DNA from 4 places in the Ruegeria sp. CH10 genome. Region 3 is predicted to be linked to each of the others. Evidence: riboswitches for the same ligand, from Rfam matches in the RefSeq annotation. Region 3 holds a riboswitch; each other region holds the start of a gene.
What was found. A riboswitch is a leader RNA that binds a small molecule or an ion and turns the genes downstream of it on or off. The one in region 3 is predicted to bind cobalamin.
Positions count from the first base shown of each region.

Region 1 (4,383 bases), on a different contig from region 3:
TCGCAGCGCCAACAGTGCGGCCCAGATCGCCGCCATCCATCGTCTTGGCGATGTTCAGCGACCCGAGGTTGCACGAGATGTCCGTGCCCAGATGCGCATAGCTGAGGTCATCATTGAATTCCGACGCCTCATTCACCTGCAGGATTTCCGAGCACAGGTTCGACATGTTGATCCGGCCCGCGATTGGGTTCATCCGGTTCACCGTGTCCTCGAACATCACATAGGGATAGCCGGATTCGAACTGAATCTCGGCAATGGTCTGAAAGAACTCGCGCGCGTTGACCTTGGATTTGCGGATGCGTTTGTCATCCACCATCTCGTGATATTTCTCGGTGACCGAGATTTCCGAGAAGGGCACGCCATAGACCTTTTCCACGTCATGCGGTGAGAACAGGTACATATCGGCGTTCTTTTTCGCCAGTTCAAAGGTGATGTCGGGGATGACCACGCCAAGGCTGAGGGTCTTGATACGGATTTTCTCATCCGCGTTTTCGCGCTTGGTGTCGAGGAACCGCATGATATCGGGGTGGTGCGCGTTCATATACACGGCCCCAGCCCCTTGCCGCGCGCCCAGTTGGTTGGCGTAGGAAAAGCTATCCTCCAACAGTTTCATCACAGGGATCACGCCCGAGGACTGGTTTTCGATCCCCTTGATCGGTGCGCCATGCTCGCGGATATTGGTCAGCAGCAGCGCCACACCGCCGCCGCGCTTGGACAGTTGCAGGGCCGAGTTGATGCCGCGCCCGATGCTTTCCATGTTGTCTTCCAACCGCAGCAGAAAGCACGAGATCAGCTCACCACGTGACGCCTTGCCCGCGTTCAGGAAGGTTGGCGTGGCGGGTTGGAACCGGCCATCCAGAATTTCCTCCATGAAGGACAGGGCCAGCGCCTCATCCCCGCGCGCCAGTGCCAGTGCGGTCATCACAACGCGGTCTTCGTACCGCTCAAGATACCGTTGCCCGTCGCGGGTTTTCAGAGTGTACGAGGTGTAATACTTGAACGCGCCCAGAAAGGTCGGAAACCGGAATTTCTTGGCATAGGCCGAATCCCAGATCTGACGCATGAAGTTCTTGGAATACTGGTCCAGAACGGCCGCTTCGTAATAGCCTTCGGACACCAGATAGCCCAGCTTTTCATCCAGCGAGTGGAAGAACACGGTGTTCTGGTTCACATGCTGCAGGAAATACTGCCGCGCGGCCATGCGGTCTGCGTCGAACCTGATCTTCCCCTCACCATCGTAAAGGTTCAGCATCGCGTTCAGCGCGTGATAGTCCTGCTCATTTACGCTGCTGTCGAGCATTGGTGTCTCCCTAGTTTTTCAAGCCCGGCGCGGACGCGGGCGATGTCGGTGTCAGTGCCGGCCAGCTCGAAGGAATAGAGCAGCGGAACGTTGCATTTCTGGGCGATGATGCGACCGGACATGGCGTAGGTCGCACCAAAGTTGCGATTTCCAGCGCCGATCACCCCGATGATCCCGGCGCGGCGGGCCGGGTCGTTCAGAAACCGGATCACCTGTTTCGGAACCGCCCCGCGCCCCTCGCCATCGGCATAGGTCGGGCAGATCAGAACATAGGGGCCTTTGGGGTCAGGCAGCGGGTCCATCCCGGTCGGAATGCGGAAAGAGGTCAGCCCCAGCCGCGTCACAAAGCGGTGGGTGTTTCCGGATTTCGATGAGAAATAGACCAGCGCCGGGATCGGCGCGGTCATGGATCAGGCCAGTTGGGCGATCATGTCGGGGCGAAAGCCCGACCAATGCGCGCTGCCTGCGACCACAACGGGGGCCTGACGATAGCCCAGCTCGGTCACATGGGTCATGGCGCTGTCGTCCTGAGTCAGATCGACCACATCATAGGCGACGCCCTTTGCATCCAGCGCGCGGGTGGTTGCGGTGCATTGTACGCAGGCGGGTTTGGAATATACGGTAACGCTCATGTCGTCCTCTGTCCTTTAATCAAAGTCGAGGACGCTGCGGGGAAAATGCCCCAGAACACGCCCCCGAACCCTCCGTTCGTGGTTATCATTTGCGCCCGGCAGGTCTCCTGGCTTGCGGATCGTGGTTCGGACTGGCCTTCCCAAAAGCACGCTTTCAGTGGCGTGTTCAGCCGAACGATCCGCTTACAGTTGCGGGGGCAGCGCCGGTTTTTCACCGGTTTCCCTCTTAGCTTTCGACAGGAATCGAAAGAACCGAAGCAACACTATATAGAGTTTGGTTGCCACTTCTTGTCAATATATAGGGTGAAGGTCCGATAAATTTCTTTTTCGCACAAAACGTGCCCCGGCCACAAAATGGTGAAGTCCTAGTGTGATCTCTTGTCGAATCAACCCCGTTTGTGTTTTGTCGCCGTGATGGTTCCCTGACCGCGATCTGCGGGACGGGATAAAAGGGAATACGGTGCGGCGCTTTTCATGCCAAATCCGTAACTGCCCCCGCAACTGTAGGCGGTAAGCGACCCGAGATCGTCCACTGGGCCAAAGCCTGGGAAGGATCGGGACAGCGTTGACCCGCAAGTCAGGAGACCTGCCATCCGATTTTAACGTAGCTGGGCGGGGTGTCCCAGAGGGAGTAGACAGTGTTTCAAACGGTCCATGCCGTAAAAAGACGTGTCCTTGCTTGCCCCCCGTCCGACCGGAGGAGGCGAGGCCCATGTCAGTACAAAAATCCCCTGTCCCACAAGACGGGACACATGGGGTAAACGCCTTCCCCGCAGATCTACCGGGCTGCTTCGTCGCTTGCGGTGCGCAGCAATGATCAGGCGTGCCATGACCAAATGGGGCAGGTGCCTGACGGAATACAGCGTGACAGTTCTGGTGGCAGGCGCTTTGGCGCTGTCGGCGCTGTTGTGGCTATCGATCTATGCGGTGATCTGATGACAACTGTTCTGCAACTGCGCGACCTGACGCTTGGATATAGTGATCTGACGCTGTTTCGCCGCCTCTCAATGGATATTGAGGCCGGAACCACCCTTGCTGTGCTGGGGGCCAACGGCTCTGGCAAAAGCACGTTTGTCAAAATGATGCTGGGCCTGATGGACCCTCTTTCAGGCAGTCTGCACTGGCCACAGGGACGCCCGCGCGAAATCGGCTATCTGGCGCAGATGACCGAATTCGACCGGCGGTTTCCCATACGCGTGCGGGATCTGGCCGCAATGGGTGCGTGGCGCGGGTTTGGATTTCGGTCCGGACTGGACAATGCGGCGCGGGATCGGATGACCGCCGCCTTGGATGAGGCCGGTGTTCTCGATATCGCCGACCGTCCCCTGCATATGCTGTCGGGTGGCCAATTGCAGCGGGCGCTTTTTGCGCGGGTCATTATGCAGGATGCCCCTTTGATCCTGCTGGACGAACCCTTTGCCGCCGTTGACCAATCCACCGAGGAGCATCTGCTGAAGATCATCCGCCGTTGGCGCGACGAAGGCCGTGCGGTGGTTCTGGTCGTGCACGATTTGTCCTCGGTTCTGGATCATTGCAGCCATGCCCTGTTGCTGGGCGGGCAAGAGGCAACGCACGGGTCGGTCAATGAGGTGCTGACCCCCCACCGGCTGGTGACTCAGGGCTATATGTCGGAAAGCCAGGCCTCATGGATGTTCCGCAACAACTCCCCCGCATCGGAGAGCGCATATGTTTGATCTTTTCGCCGAAATGTGGAGCTTTGCGTTCATGCGTCGCGCTTTTGTGGCGACAACGGTTCTGTCGGCCTCGGTCGCGCCGGTGGGGGCGTTCCTTGTTCTGCGCCGCTTGTCGCTGGCGGGTGAGGCGATGGCCCATGCGATTACGCCCGGCATCGTTATCGGCTTTGTCACGGCGGGCCTGTCGGTCATGTCGCTATTGGTCGGTGGGCTGATTGCGGGCGTAGGCGTTGCCATTCTGACCGCGTTTCTGGCGCGCAGAACCATCCTGCGCAGCGATGCCAGCCTTGCATCTCTCTATCTGATCGCGTTGGCGGTGGGGATCTTTATCTTGTCGGCGGCCGGGTCTGCGGTGCCGCTGAAAAGCTTTCTCTTCGGCTCGATCCTTGGGATTGACGATGCCTCGATGTTGCTGGTGGGCGGGGTTGCGACTGTAACGCTGGTGGCGTTTGCCTTTCTTCTGCGCCCGCTGATCGTGAGCACATGCGACCCGGTCTATTTCGAAACCCAAACACGCTGGCCGTGGCTGGTGGATCAAGGTTTCATGCTGCTGCTGGTTTTGAACCTGCTGGCCGCGTTCAAGACGCTGGGTACGTTGATGGCTGTCGGTCTGATGATCCTGCCTGCAACGGCGGCGCGCTATTGGGCCAGCACAATCACGGCGCAGCTGGTTTTGGGCTTTGTCTTTGCCCTGTCCAGCTGCTGGATCGGGCTTAGCCTGTCCTACCTGTTTCCAAACACGCCCTCGGGCCCGGCC
Region 1 covers NZ_JBQFQY010000005.1:239,885-244,267, reverse strand. Annotated here, with positions in the region: gene nrdE (class 1b ribonucleoside-diphosphate reductase subunit alpha) at 1-1,300, opposite strand, end outside; gene nrdI (class Ib ribonucleoside-diphosphate reductase assembly flavoprotein NrdI) at 1,282-1,695, opposite strand; gene nrdH (glutaredoxin-like protein NrdH) at 1,711-1,932, opposite strand; cobalamin riboswitch at 2,013-2,204, opposite strand; cobalamin riboswitch at 2,331-2,540, shown strand; gene ACRZ94_RS15965 (hypothetical protein) at 2,746-2,868, shown strand; gene ACRZ94_RS15960 (metal ABC transporter ATP-binding protein) at 2,868-3,626, shown strand; gene ACRZ94_RS15955 (metal ABC transporter permease) at 3,619-4,383, shown strand, end outside.
Region 1: another riboswitch for cobalamin. It lies ahead of nrdH (glutaredoxin-like protein NrdH); the one in region 3 lies ahead of ACRZ94_RS11000 (DUF1636 family protein).

Region 2 (4,383 bases), on a different contig from region 3:
CATCGGCGTGATGCCCGAGCCTGCCGAGATGAACAGAAACTTGCGGGCCGGGCTTTCCACATTGGTGAACAGGCCAGCCGGACCGATGGCCCTGATTCCCATGCCCGGCTTCAGGTTGTCCAGCATCCAGCGCGTTCCAATGCTGTCGGGCTGCGCTTTGGCAGTAACCGTGACAGAGCGCGGCCGCGATGGAGAGGACGAGATCGTATAAGTGCGATGCACGACGCCTCCGGGCTGGTCGGGGGCTGGTATTTCCAGCGTCAGAAACTGGCCGGGATGATAGGCGAAAAACGCGCCTGACGGGGCCCGAAACGTAAAGCTGGCCGTATTGGGCGTTTCAGGCACGACCGAGACGCATTCCAGCATCTCACTATCCTGCCAGACCGGGGCCACTGTATTGAGGTCTTTCATCCCCGTTACTCCGCAGCCATGACGTCAGGGGCCACATGATTCGCCAGCGTGTTGCAATACCATTCAACAAACTGCAGCACCCCGGATTCCTGTATGCCTGAATAGGGTCCCGGCACGTAGGCCGGGCTGTTGATACCTAGCTGGTTGTCCTCGACCACCTGCCGGTCTTCGTCATTGGTGGCCATCCAAACCTCGGTCAGACGCTTTAGGTCATAGTCTGTGCCCTCGACGGCCTCTTTGTTGACCAGCCATTTGGTGGTGACTTCGGTCTCGGTTGGGCTGATCGGAGTAATACGGAAGACAATCGAATGATCGGCCAGGAAATGGTTCCATGTGCTGGGGTAATGAAACTTCAGCAGCGTCCCGGCATCGGCAAAGGGCGCGCGGCCCAAAAACCGGCGCACGGCGGATTTGCCGTCCATCGTATAGCTTTCCGCCCCTTCCTTAAGAGGCATCCGCGCCAGACGGTACTGGCCGTCATCATGCAGATAGAACTGCGAAGGCATGCCGGCCGCTTTGCACCGGTCGAAGTGGTCTTGCATGAAGGCGGGGGTTTCGCCGCCTTCGATCCCGGTTACAGAGGGGTCATCCGGGAAAGTCCGGCAGAGCGAAGGATGGTTGCCGCCACAGTGATAGCATTCACGGTTGTTTTCCCAGACAAGTTTCCAGTTGCCCTTTTCGACGATGGTGCTTTCAAACGCGATCTTGGCGTTGTTCAGGTCGTGGGGCTCAAGATAGGGGCGTGCGATATTGGCAAAGGTGTCAAAGTCGGGGGCCTCATCCGCAAGACAGATGTAGATAAGACCGGCCAGTTCGCGGCAATGCACGGTTTTCAACCCATGTTGTTTGGGATCGAAATCGGGGCCCATGTCCCGCGCCCAAAGAAGCGAACCATCCAACTCATAAGTCCATTGGTGATATGGGCATACGAGTTTCGGCGCATTGCCCTTTGCCGCCTTGCAAATAACCGAGCCGCGATGGCGGCAGGTGTTGTGAAAAGCCCGGATCTGATCGTCTGCGCCGCGCACGATAATCACGCGGTAGGCGCCCACGGTATAGGTAACGTAATCGCCCTTTTTCACCAATTCACACGCGGGAATGGCAAACAGCCACTGGCGGTAATGTATGGCCTCAAGGTCGGTCCGAAAAACATCGGGGTCCGTGTAAAACGCCTGCTCCAGAGCATAGGCTGGGTTTCGACGTGCCAACAGGCTTTGAATGTTGCTCACTTCTGGCTCTCCTGCCGCGCCCCGCGGCATTGCTTGGGCAGATGACAAAGAAGACCAGCCCGGAGCCGCGCGAGGATCGCGTCCGGAACATGCGCCCCCACCGCCACCCGCGGTTTGACATATCTGCAAGGCTGGTTTCCGGACTTGGAAGGGGCTTTCACCCGGTTCGGCACCTTCCCGGGATCCTCGTCCCAGTGGTTCTTGCCGAGCCTGACCTTCGTTACCGTTGCGGGGGCAGTGGCGGAATTTCACCGACTTCCCAATTATCCACCGCCCGGGTCTCGGGCGGCAGCACCTCACACGCGCACCCTAGCCGGGGTCCTTCTGGCCGCTGGAAAAAATGCGACATTTTATGCTGAAAAACTGACACGATGATTTTTTGACGGCGCTGCACGGATATTGGGGCCGGGTTTCTCGGGCCTCAGGCCACCGAACCCCTGTGTCGCGCTTTGCCGCCGCTTGGGGCTATTGGGATTTCTCAACTTTATGTAAGATCCAATCCCTCACCCTTTGCGCATCATCCGAAAGGGGGGTCTTTTTGGACCAGACCAGATAAAATCCCTTACCCGTGGCCCATTGCCAATCGGCTTTTGCGGCAAGAAGCCCCTGTTTGACCAGCCTGTCCGTCAGGTGTTTCCATCCAAAGGCGAACCCTTCTCCGGCCATGGCGGCCTGAAGCACAAGAGCGTAATCATTCAGGCGAAGGCCTGTGTTCGGCACAGCGGTGCGGATTGAAAAATTCGCGAACCATTCGCTCCAGCTTGGGCGCTGCCGTATCGGTTCTTCCAGATGGATGAGCCGCTGGGTCAACAGGTTCGGAAGGCTGCGCAGATCGACCGCTGCTGCCATGACACGCGGCGATGCGACGGGATAGATCACCTCGGGCGCGATCAATGCACATTCGCAACCCGACCAGTCCCCATTGCCCAGCCGTATCGCAAGGCTTATGTTTTCGGCATCGATATCGGGTTCCCGGTCGCTGGATTGCAGGCGCAAATCAATGCCGGGATAGCGTTTCTGCAATTCCGCAAGGCGCGGCATAATCCAATAGTTATTAAACGCCGTAGATGCGCTGAGCGTCACATATCCCGTCTGGTTGAGTTGTTGAATGGATGTCACTGACAAAGACAGCTGCTCAAAGGCGCGCGTGACATCAGCCAAAAGCCGTTGTCCGGCGCTGGTCAGAACAACCTGACGATGGCTGCGGGTGAAAAGCGGCGTGCCCAACCCCTCTTCCAGGCGACGGATTGCGACGCTGACGGCGGGTTGCTGCACGTTCAGCTCCTCAGCGGCGCGCGTAAAGGATTGCAGGCGAGCGGCCGCCTCAAAGACGACAAGATGGCGGGGTGAGCCAAGGAGCTTCCAGAGTTCTTGCATAAATTGCTTTTATGCTAACCATTCAAATTTACAAGCGTCACAACCCGGCCCTCAATCGTTAAAGTCGCGCGAAAAAATGGAGTAGCTCACAATGGCTCGGCGCGCGCGTCAATCCCGTTCCCGCGGTTCAGAGGCCGGTTCAGTTCCGGCATCCCCCTATATCCAGCGACGCTTGGCGTTTTTTGATCCTTTGAATGAAGAGGATCTGCAGCGCCTTGAGGCACAGGTCGACTGGATTTTCGAAGAGGTCGGGATTGCGTTTCGCGACGACCCCGAGGCGCTGGAGCTGTGGCGCCGCGAAGGGGCAAGAATCGAAGGTGACCTTGTTCGCGCCGATGCGCAGTGGATTCGCAGCCTTTGCGCCAAGGCCCCCAAAAGCTTTACTCAGGTCGCCCGCAATCCTGAACGTTCGGTCGTCATTGGCGATGGCAATCAGGTGTTCGCGCCGGTTTATGGTGCGCCCTTCGTGCGTGATCTGGAAGGCGGCCGCCGCTATGGCGATATCGAGTCGTTCGAAAAGCTGGTCAAACTGACCTACATGCACCCGAACCTGCACCACGGTGGCTTTGTCACCTGCGAACCCTGCGACGTGCCGGTCAGCAAACGCCATCTGGACATGATGTTCGCCCACATGACGCTCAGCGACAAGCCGCATCTGGGTGCCATCACCGAGATGAGCCGCGCACAGGACAGCGTCGACATGGCCGAGATCGTCTTTGGCGCGGATTTCATGGAAGACAACTGCGTGATCATGGGCAACGTGAACACGAACTCTCCGCTGTTGGTGGACCGCGTGGTGACGGAATCGGCACGGGTTTATTCGTCGCGCGGTCAGGGTCTGATCGTGGTGCCGTTCATCCTGTCCGGCGCGATGGGCCCGGTCAGCACCGCCGCCAGCGTTGCACAGGCCATGGCCGAGGCGATGATGGTCTGCGCCTATGTCCAACTGCTGCGCCCCGGCGCGCCCTTTGTTCTGGGCAACTTCCTGTCGTCCATGTCGCTGAAATCCGGTGCGCCTACCTTTGGTATGCCCGAGCCGGTGATGTCGAACTACGCCATCGGCCAACTGGCGCGCCGCGCAGGTCTGCCCCTGCGCTGCGGCGGCTCGCTGACCGCCTCCAAGATCGAGGACGCGCAGGCCGCCTACGAATCCGCCGACTCGATGCATTCAACCATGCTGGCGGGTGCCAATTTCGTTCTGCACTCGGCGGGTTGGCTCGAAGGGGGCCTGTGCACCGGCTTTGAAAAGTTGATCATGGATGCCGACCGTCTGGGCTCATACCAGAAGGTCCTCAGTCAAGGTCTGGACACCAGCGATGACGCCTTTGCCCGCGACGCCTATGGCGAAGTGGACGCAGGCGGTCAT
Region 2 covers NZ_JBQFQY010000005.1:285,964-290,346, reverse strand. Annotated here, with positions in the region: gene ACRZ94_RS16175 (FAD-binding oxidoreductase) at 1-411, opposite strand, end outside; gene ACRZ94_RS16170 (aromatic ring-hydroxylating oxygenase subunit alpha) at 417-1,670, opposite strand; cobalamin riboswitch at 1,753-1,954, opposite strand; gene ACRZ94_RS16165 (LysR substrate-binding domain-containing protein) at 2,106-3,017, opposite strand; gene ACRZ94_RS16160 (trimethylamine methyltransferase family protein) at 3,109-4,383, shown strand, end outside.
Region 2: another riboswitch for cobalamin. It lies ahead of ACRZ94_RS16170 (aromatic ring-hydroxylating oxygenase subunit alpha); the one in region 3 lies ahead of ACRZ94_RS11000 (DUF1636 family protein).

Region 3 (4,383 bases):
CATGCTGAACCGCAACCCCTGCACCGGGACACCCAGGGTCGAAGCGGTCAGATCCCCGGTCAACAGCGCATCCAGCCAGCGGTTGCGGTACAGCGAATAGGACAGGATCAGGACCAGACCGGCGCAGACCAGGGGAAACGTCTCCCACCGGGCCAGGCCCAGACCGCCCAGCATCCAGAAAATCACCGAATGCGCGGCGCGGCTGTCGCCTGCGAAGATCAGGTAATTGGTGATGGCCGAGAACAGAAAAGACACCGCCAGCCCGGCCAGAATCAGCTTTTCAGGCGCGCTTGTGCGCAAGCCATGCACCAGCGCCAGCACGATCCCAGAGGCCACAAGCCCGCCGCAAAACGCCGCCAGCGGTAAGGTCCAGAACCCCAGTATGTCTCCGGTCACAGTGATCACGAACACCGCCCCCGCCGCCGCGCCTGAGGACAGGCCAAACAGAAACGGGTCAGCCAGATCGTTGCGCGTGGTGGTTTGCAGGACGACGCCGACAATGCCCAACCCGGCGCCGATGACCGCCGCGAACAGGGCGCGGGGCAGGCGCAGGTCAAAGACGATGCGATGCAGCGGGGACATATCCCCATCCGTCAGGCCGGTGCCCAGCAAGACCGCCTGCAACGCATCCGAGGCGGGGATGGGCGTGGTGCCGTAGACCGTGGAAATCAGTAAGAGGGCGGCCAGAATGACCGCCCCCAGCACGAGCATAACGCCCAATCGGGTCATATCAGTTGAGGCCCGGGTGCATTGCCTTGGCCATTTTCGAGATCGCCTCGATATTTGCCGGTCCGGGGGTCAGTTCCTCGTACCGCAGGCCGATCCAGCGTTCGTTCTTGACCGCGTCAGTCTGCGACATCACCGGATGTTCCTGCAGGAACTTGAACGTATCCGCCGCGCCATTGCCGGTCTGATAGTCCAGCAGCACCAGGAATTCCGGGTTCGCGGCGGCCACGGCCTCCCACGAGGTGCGGCCCCAGCTGGTGTCCATGTCATGGGTGACATTCTCACCACCCGCAGCTGCAATCATCGCGTCGGGGATGGCGAATTTGCCAGCGGTAAAGGGCGCATCTGCCGGGCCGTCCAGCAGGAAAACGCGGGGTTTGGCGACATCGGCGGTTTGCGATTGAATCGCGGCCAGTTCCTCTTTCCAGCCAGCGACCAGCGCCTCGGCCTTGTCTTCGACATGCATGACGGTGCCCAGACGCAGAACGTCGTCAAACAGCAGGTCCATGCTGGCCTCGGGGCGGTCCTTGTCCAGATGCACGCAGCTTTCCGTCAGGATCATGGTCTTGATGTCAAAGGGTGCAAGCGTGTCGGGGGTCACGTCACCGCCCGGCTTCATGCCGTAGTACCAACCGGCAAAGAACAGATCGGGCTCTACCGCGACCAGGTTTTCAACGGTCGGGTATTTCGGGGCCAGCTCAGGGATGTCACCGCGCAGAGTGTCAAACTCGGGGCTGGTTTTGTACCAGCCGGTGATGCCGGTCAGGCCCACGATCTTGTCCTGCAGACCCAGCGCAAAGGCCATGTCGGTCATGTTCATGTCATGCACGACCAGACGCTCGGGCTGGGTTTCAAAGACCAGCGGTTCGCCGCAATTGTCGACCGTGACCTCATGTGCCGAGGCACCCCCCGCAATGGTGGCCACGACGGCAGCAGACCAGAGTTGTTTCATGTGCAATAGTTCCTTGGGTTAAGTTGAAACAGGTGTTCTTCGGATATCCAGGGCCGGGATCATCCGGCCTTCGTGCTGAAAGCACAGGTAATCGACACCAAACGTGTCGCGCACATGTTCGGGTGTCAGCACGTCGGCCACCGTGCCAAAGCTGGTCAGACGTGTGGATTTCATCAGCGCCACATGGGTTGCGAATTCCGGGATCATGACCAGATCGTGCACGATCATCACAACCGTGATACCCAGTTCAGCCACCAGCGACAGCATCCGCCCCTTGGCATCCGGGTCCAGATGGTTGGTGGGTTCATCCAGAAATAGTAGGGCCGGGTTTTGGGCCAACGCGCGGGCGATATGCGCCCGCTGACGCTCACCCCCGGACAGTTGCGCCATGCGCTTGCCCGCCAGAGCGCCAAGATGGGTCAGGTCGAGTATCCGGTCCAGTTCAGCCGCGTGTTCAGCCGCAGACCGGTCGGCGCGGATCGGGATCTGCCCAAGGGCCACATAATCGCGCAGCTCCAGCCGTCCGTCAGGGTATTCCTGCTGGCTGACAACGGCGATCATGCGGGCGCGTTCGGTGGCCGACATCTGTTTCAGGCTGCGCCCGCCGACACGGACATCGCCCAGAACCAGATCAGCCGCACCGCATAGCAGGTTCAGCAGCGTTGTCTTGCCTGCCCCATTGGGCCCCGCAATGGCCAGAATTGCCCCTTTGTCCAATTCGAACGAGACGCCCTGAAGCAGGACATCCCCGTTCAGGGCGTAATACTCCAGGTCTTCAGCAACCAAAAAGGGAGGGTGAGTCATGGTCGCCCTCCAAACTCCAGTCGCGGCATGCGGGACAGCGTCTTGGTATAAAGCGCCCGAGGCCGGTCCGTTGCGCTGGTCCAGCCATCAACGCTTTGCTGGTATTGATGGGCAAAGGTGGCCAGCGCGTCGATGTCGCGCTGCGTGCGGATGTCGCCGAACAGGTATTGCGCCTTGCCCACCGCCTGAAACCCAACCGTTATTGGCCGGGCACAGCCTGCCATACAGTCCACGGTGCGCACCGCAAACCCCACAGGCAGCTTATCTGCAAGCGCTGTTTGAATGGCCTCTGCGCTCAGTTCACCTTTGCAGGTCGTGCAGATCAGAATGACATGATCAGATTTTTCCGACATCCTCAGGCCCGCCCGTCAACAGCGGCCACAGAGGGTATCGATCGTCGAAACACGCGCCAGTCGTGTCATCATAGCCTCCTTCCAGGACGCCCCGCCCCGGGTTGGTTGAACACATGATGGCAGGTCTCCTGACTTGCGGGTCGTGGCTTTGCCATCCTTCCCAGCCGCTGGGCCAGTGGATATTTGGCATTGCTCACCGCTTACAGTTGCGGGGGCAGTCACGGACTTGGCGCCTGTTGGCAAACCGCACCGTATTCCCTTTCTCTTCCCCTTGCGGGGAACCATCGTCAGATGGACTGCCCCAGTTCCTGCGATGGGTCAATGATAAAGTTCTCAGTTTGACAGTTTCCGGAGTGGGCGGGCGCAGATAAACTCTGCGCGTGCCCGCGGAAAGAGGCTGGAATGATCCCGTCTGATCGGTACAGTCGGGACATGCGCAATTGGGTTCACATTCTGGCCTTGTTGGCCCTGGGCTGGTTCGGCACTGCGGCCGCATCGGGCCAGGTGTTGGATTGGTCTGAACTGCCAGATCCCGCTGCCCAGAATTACGAGGACCCGTTTCGCGCCCTCACGCCCGAACAGTTCGATGATGTCATCTTTGCCCTGCGCCTGCGGGGCAGGTTGCAACAGGGTGCAGGCAGCGACGAAGAGCGCCGGAAATGGCAGATGCTTTTAACAGAAACCGAGGCCGCTCTGACAGCCGATGCAATAGATGTGGATTGGCTGCTGGATCAGGTGCAGGCGGTCACGCAGCGCCGGGATAATGCAGGATCTGCGGGCAATCCCGATCTTGATGGCCAGACCGTCACGCTGATGGGGTTTGCCATCCCTGCGCCGCCGGATGCGGATGGGCAGAGTGTCGTCTATCTGGTGCCACAAAGCGGGATGTGCAGTCATCTGCCCGCGCCGCCGCCCAATCAGATGATCCGGGTCCGGTTGAATGTCGACTGGACGCCCAACCATGTCCATCAGCCCGTGCGGTTGACCGGAACGCTCAGCATTGATCCGTCCGCGCAAAACGTGATGGTCGTTGACGGGATCATGCCCATGCGCACGACCTTCCTGCTGGAGTCCGATCACGTCGAAACCCTGACTGCACAGGAGGAGCAGTTGAACTGGACCCAAAGCACCAAGGATCACTTCCGCAAGGCAAACCGGCGCAAAAGTGGCGGCGCGCAAACTGCGGACTAAGGGTTGCGTCCCCGCGCTTTGTTTATTTGACAAAGCCCCGCGCGCCGTTACCCTGAGACATCTTTTTCGTGTATGAGTAACGTGGTTCGCGCCTCGCCAGAGGCCATGGTTGAACAGATGAAACGCATTGACCTAGCACAGGTTGCGTCCCGGCACTGGGATGTTGTGATCGTTGGCAGCAGCTTTGCGGCAATGTTCTTTGCGCATGGTTTACCGCCCGATCTGGATGTGCTGATCGTCGAACAGGGCGGCATGCGCCCCCATGATACGCAGCTGCGCGATGGCTGGCGACCGGGTGAGCCGATCGCACAGCGCAACACATCCGGTTTGCGCAAGGACTGGCTGAGCTTCATCACC
Region 3 covers NZ_JBQFQY010000003.1:161,047-165,429, forward strand. Annotated here, with positions in the region: gene ACRZ94_RS10985 (FecCD family ABC transporter permease) at 1-729, opposite strand, end outside; gene ACRZ94_RS10990 (ABC transporter substrate-binding protein) at 731-1,678, opposite strand; gene ACRZ94_RS10995 (ABC transporter ATP-binding protein) at 1,697-2,482, opposite strand; gene ACRZ94_RS11000 (DUF1636 family protein) at 2,479-2,835, opposite strand; cobalamin riboswitch at 2,937-3,136, opposite strand; gene ACRZ94_RS11005 (DUF3299 domain-containing protein) at 3,238-4,026, shown strand; gene ACRZ94_RS11010 (GMC oxidoreductase) at 4,099-4,383, shown strand, end outside.

Region 4 (4,383 bases), 320 kb from region 3:
ATTAAAATCGGTCTCTTCTCGGTCTTGCCGACGCAAACTGCCAAATGGGAGGCTCACAAGCTGCAAGGCCGCGTCGATCTTGAGGATATTCTTGTCTGCGCCCGCAAAAAAGTGACCAAGCTGAGGGTCGCAGGCTGCGACCTTGTCTTTGCGCTGGCGCATACGGGGCTGGGACCGTCTGATCCCGAACCCGATCTGGAAAACGCTATTGTCCCGTTAGCTGGCATTGACGGCATCGACGCGATCATCGCCGGGCATGCCCACCTGACGCTGCCGGGGCCGTCCTATGAGGGGTGGCAGCATGTCGACGCTGTGCGCGGACGTGTTCATGGAAAGCCCGTGGTCATGCCGGGATCGGCCGGGTCTTACCTTGGGGTGATCGACCTGAGTGTTCAGCAAGCCGCAGACGGGCGCTGGGTGGTCGCCAACCACCGGTCTGAGCTTCGATCGGTGTGCCCTTTGGATCCTTCCACGGAGGAATCCGTAACCGAAGACCCTGACCTGATTTGCCTGTTCGAAAAGGCTCATACCGAAACCCGCCGCAAAGCCGCGCAGCCGGTGGGACACACCGAGCAACACTTGCACAGCTATTTCAGTTTCTGCTCCGAAGACAGGGGTCTAGCGCTGGCCGCAGCCGCACAGGCCGCGGGTCTACGGCCTTATCTGCAGGGCACGGCCTATGCGCAGTTGCCGCTGATCTCGGCCATCGCCCCGTCTAAATTCGGTGGACGGGCCGGGCCCCGGTTCTTTACCGACGTGCCGGCGGGCGAGATTTGCCTGCGCCACGTCAAGGACCTGTATGTCTTTCCCAACGAACTACAGGCGCTGATCCTTGACGGCACTCAGCTCGGCGACTGGTTGGAAATGTCGGCCAGTGTGTTCAATCAGATCATACCCGGGCAGGAAACCGACTTGGTAGACCCCCGCCGCGTGGGCCATAACTTTGATATTCTTCATGGGCTCAGCTGCCAGATTGACCTGACGCAGCCCGCCCGGTTTGATCCGTCAGGGCAAACCATCCATCCCCAGGCCTCCCGGGTTCGGAACATCCTGTTTCAGGGCAACCCGCTGCGCCCTGATCAGCGTTTTGTGGTTGCTCTGAACAATTACAGAGCCAATGGCGGTGGTCACTTCCCGCATTTGGAGCGGGCAGAACGAATCCCCCTTCCGATCCTGTCAGTGCAGGAGGTCTTACAGGCCTATATCGCAGGCAACCTGCCACAGGACCCTTTGCACCATGTATCCCGGCCGTTTCGGTTTGCTCCGATACCCGGCGGCGCCACCGCACTGATCCGAACCGGCTCGAAAGCGACGCAACATATCTCAGAACTGGATGCTTATCGTCCGCAGGTGCTGGGCGAAGACGCCGAGGGGTTTTTACAAATCCGATTGGCCCTGTGACGGGTTGCGTTCCACCGGTTCCTTACTTATATCAAGCCCTGAGAGGTTGGCGCGGGCGAGCGCCTCGCCAACCTGGTCAGGTCCGGAAGGAAGCAGCCACAACGAGCCCCGCTTGGGTCGATGTCCAACCTCTCACTTCATCCCCACAAGAAGAATAATACGCGCTATGCGATCAGCTTTGGCCAGACGGCTGCGCTGCGTCGGGCGAACGCGCCGATATGGCCCACTTTGGTCAGACCGAAATCCCCCGGTGACAAGAGATGGCGGCGCGCGTGCGGTCCGTACAGATCGGCCAGCCGCCACACCGCGTTCGGCGGCACGACATCATCGTCGTCAAACGTGTACAAATCCACCGGGGTTCTCGATTGCGCCCACCCCGCGTCGGGCAGGGTTTGGCCGATCTCGGGCAGGTAATTGCGGGGCGCGGTGCACCAACGGCGCCATTGCCAATAGACGCTGGCTGGCAAATCAGCGCCAAAGCCCAAGGCTTTGCCCGGCAGATAGCCGAGCGCTTTTACTGCAAGCGGCGCATGACCGTACCAGAACAACAAAGCCAGCGCCCGGTAAGGCCAAGGATGGTCAGACACTGTCACAGGCCCGGAGCAGACACAGATCATACGGTCGATCAGATCAATATCCGGCTGAACAGGCCCCAACATACCACCGACGGAATGACCGATGCTCCACTGCTGAGCCTCGGGAAACCGTCTCCGCATCTCGGTTCGCGCCGCAGGCATATCGATCAAAGCCCAATCCGCCATTGTGACCGTGGATGCCTTTAACGGCCCCTTCAGCGAATGGCCAAAATCGCTGTAGTCATAGGTCATGCAAGCCATGCCCTGTTCGGCCGCCAACCACCGGGCAAAGTGCTGGTAATAGTCGCGCGGCACACCTGTCGCACCGTGAATCACAACGGCAACTTCAGGATCAGCCACCGGCGCATAAAGACGCGCAGACAGCGTGCCTGTGCCCGAGGGGAATTCGAAGTCCTGCGTCGATACAGTCTGCGCGGTGTCCAGCATGGCGCGGCTCCCGATTCTGAACCAGACGGTTCACTTTTCTATACCGGCCCGATTTCCCGACCCAAGTCAACAGGGGCGCAACATGACCATGCGTCCACCTCGTCGCGTCAATTGCGCGCTTGACTCGGGTCACCTGCACCCGCTAGCGATTGCGCGATGGTTCTCGTCCCCGATCTTCGGGGCGGGATGAAAAGGGAACACGGTGCGGTTCTGATTGGCTATGCCGATATGAACCAAGGCCGCGACTGCCCCCGCAACTGTAAGCGGTGAGCAATGCCAAAATACCACTGGCCGAAAGGCTGGGAAGGTCGGCAACGCGATGACCCGCAAGTCAGGAGACCTGCCATCGAACACAACTGTAACTCGGGCGGGGTGTCCGGGCAGGTCGTCAGTTCGCTGTCACACCTGATCTTTGCCCCGCTCAATGCGCGGAGGGCGCAGTATGATCTGGAAGACAAAGACGCACGAATTCTCAGCCACCCTATGCCAGAAAACCGGCAAGACCTGCCCGGCCCTGGCGCAGATGGCCCGCGCCATCGTGCAAGCCATGGAAAGCGCAATACCGGCCACATCCGACGATTTCGAATTTGAAGGCAGCGCAGAGCTGGCCCATTGCCCGCAAGGATGTGCTGTTCGGTATCGGGCGAACAGAGACCAAATCCTCATGTTCGGCGGGGCCGAGGCTGACGCCCCCATCGACGCGCTGGAGGACTACGCAGAAATGCTGTTCGGGCCAGAGTTCACCACCCGCCCGGCTCAGATGTTGCCGACGCCTCCTTGCGCAATGCTGCAAGTGTCGAAACTGGCAACCGGGGCGGCGGTCCGGCCGGAACAGCGGGTGGCTCTCTAATCTATCCTTCCGGGGTGGCGCGATGGGCTTGCACCGCCCATTCCATCTGACCTTCGGTTTCGACCGCACAAGGGCGAACCGCGCGCAGGCGCTTCAGCGCCGCGTCCGGCAACTCGCCCAGTTCGACCATCAGGCGTAGCACGACCATTCCCGAGCGTCCGCACCCGCCCCGACAATGGACCAGCACCCGCCCCGCACCGGCCAATACCTCTTTCGCTGCGGTGCTGACATCGGGCCAGACGGCCTGAATATCAGAGGGCGGCGTGCCAAAATCGGCAACCGGCAAATGCGCCCATTGGATACCCGCATCGCGAAGATCATCCCCAAGGCGAGAGGCGCCTGCCTGCTGCATCTCCGCACCAGTGGTCATCGAAATCACCAGCTTCGGCTGCCATTCCCGCAGGACCGAGAAATCCCATACGTAGCCCCCCGCCCGACCCGGCAGAGGCGACAGGGCAAGCAGCCCGTTTCCCACGTTCACTGCATGAATCGCAAAATGACTCATATGCGTGCCCCTTTTTTCAGATGCGCTTCTACGATGCGCAAAGCGCGATGCAAACCGAATTTCACCCATTGCGGCGGTGGACGCGGGCGGCGGGGGTCTCTACGCTGCATCGGAACCCGAATCCGACAGAGCCCCCATGACCGACACGCCCAGCCCCGCCTATCAGGTTCTTGCCCGCAAATACCGCCCGGAAACCTTTGCCGATCTGGTCGGTCAGGACGCCATGGTGCGCACCCTGAAAAACGCGTTCGAGGCGGATCGGATCGCGCAAGCCTTCATCATGACCGGCATTCGCGGCACCGGCAAAACCACGACGGCCCGGATCATTGCCAAGGGCATGAACTGCATCGGACCCGATGGTACTGGTGGCCCAACGACCGAGCCTTGCGGCCAGTGCGAACACTGCACCGCCATCATGGAAGGCCGCCATGTCGACGTGATGGAGATGGACGCCGCCAGCCGCACCGGCGTGAACGACATCCGCGAGATCATCGACAGTGTGCGGTACCGTGCCGCCAGCGCCCGTTACAAGATCTATATCATCGATGAGGTCCACATGCTGTCGACCAGCGCCTTCAACGCGCTGCTCAAGACGCTTGAGGAAC
Region 4 covers NZ_JBQFQY010000003.1:485,657-490,039, reverse strand. Annotated here, with positions in the region: gene ACRZ94_RS12660 (bifunctional 2',3'-cyclic-nucleotide 2'-phosphodiesterase/3'-nucleotidase) at 1-1,401, shown strand, start outside; RNA gene ffs (signal recognition particle sRNA small type) at 1,441-1,539, shown strand; gene ACRZ94_RS12650 (alpha/beta hydrolase family protein) at 1,566-2,423, opposite strand; cobalamin riboswitch at 2,564-2,785, shown strand; gene ACRZ94_RS12645 (hypothetical protein) at 2,866-3,273, shown strand; gene ACRZ94_RS12640 (protein-tyrosine phosphatase family protein) at 3,275-3,778, opposite strand; gene ACRZ94_RS12635 (DNA polymerase III subunit gamma/tau) at 3,915-4,383, shown strand, end outside.
Region 4: another riboswitch for cobalamin. It lies ahead of ACRZ94_RS12645 (hypothetical protein); the one in region 3 lies ahead of ACRZ94_RS11000 (DUF1636 family protein).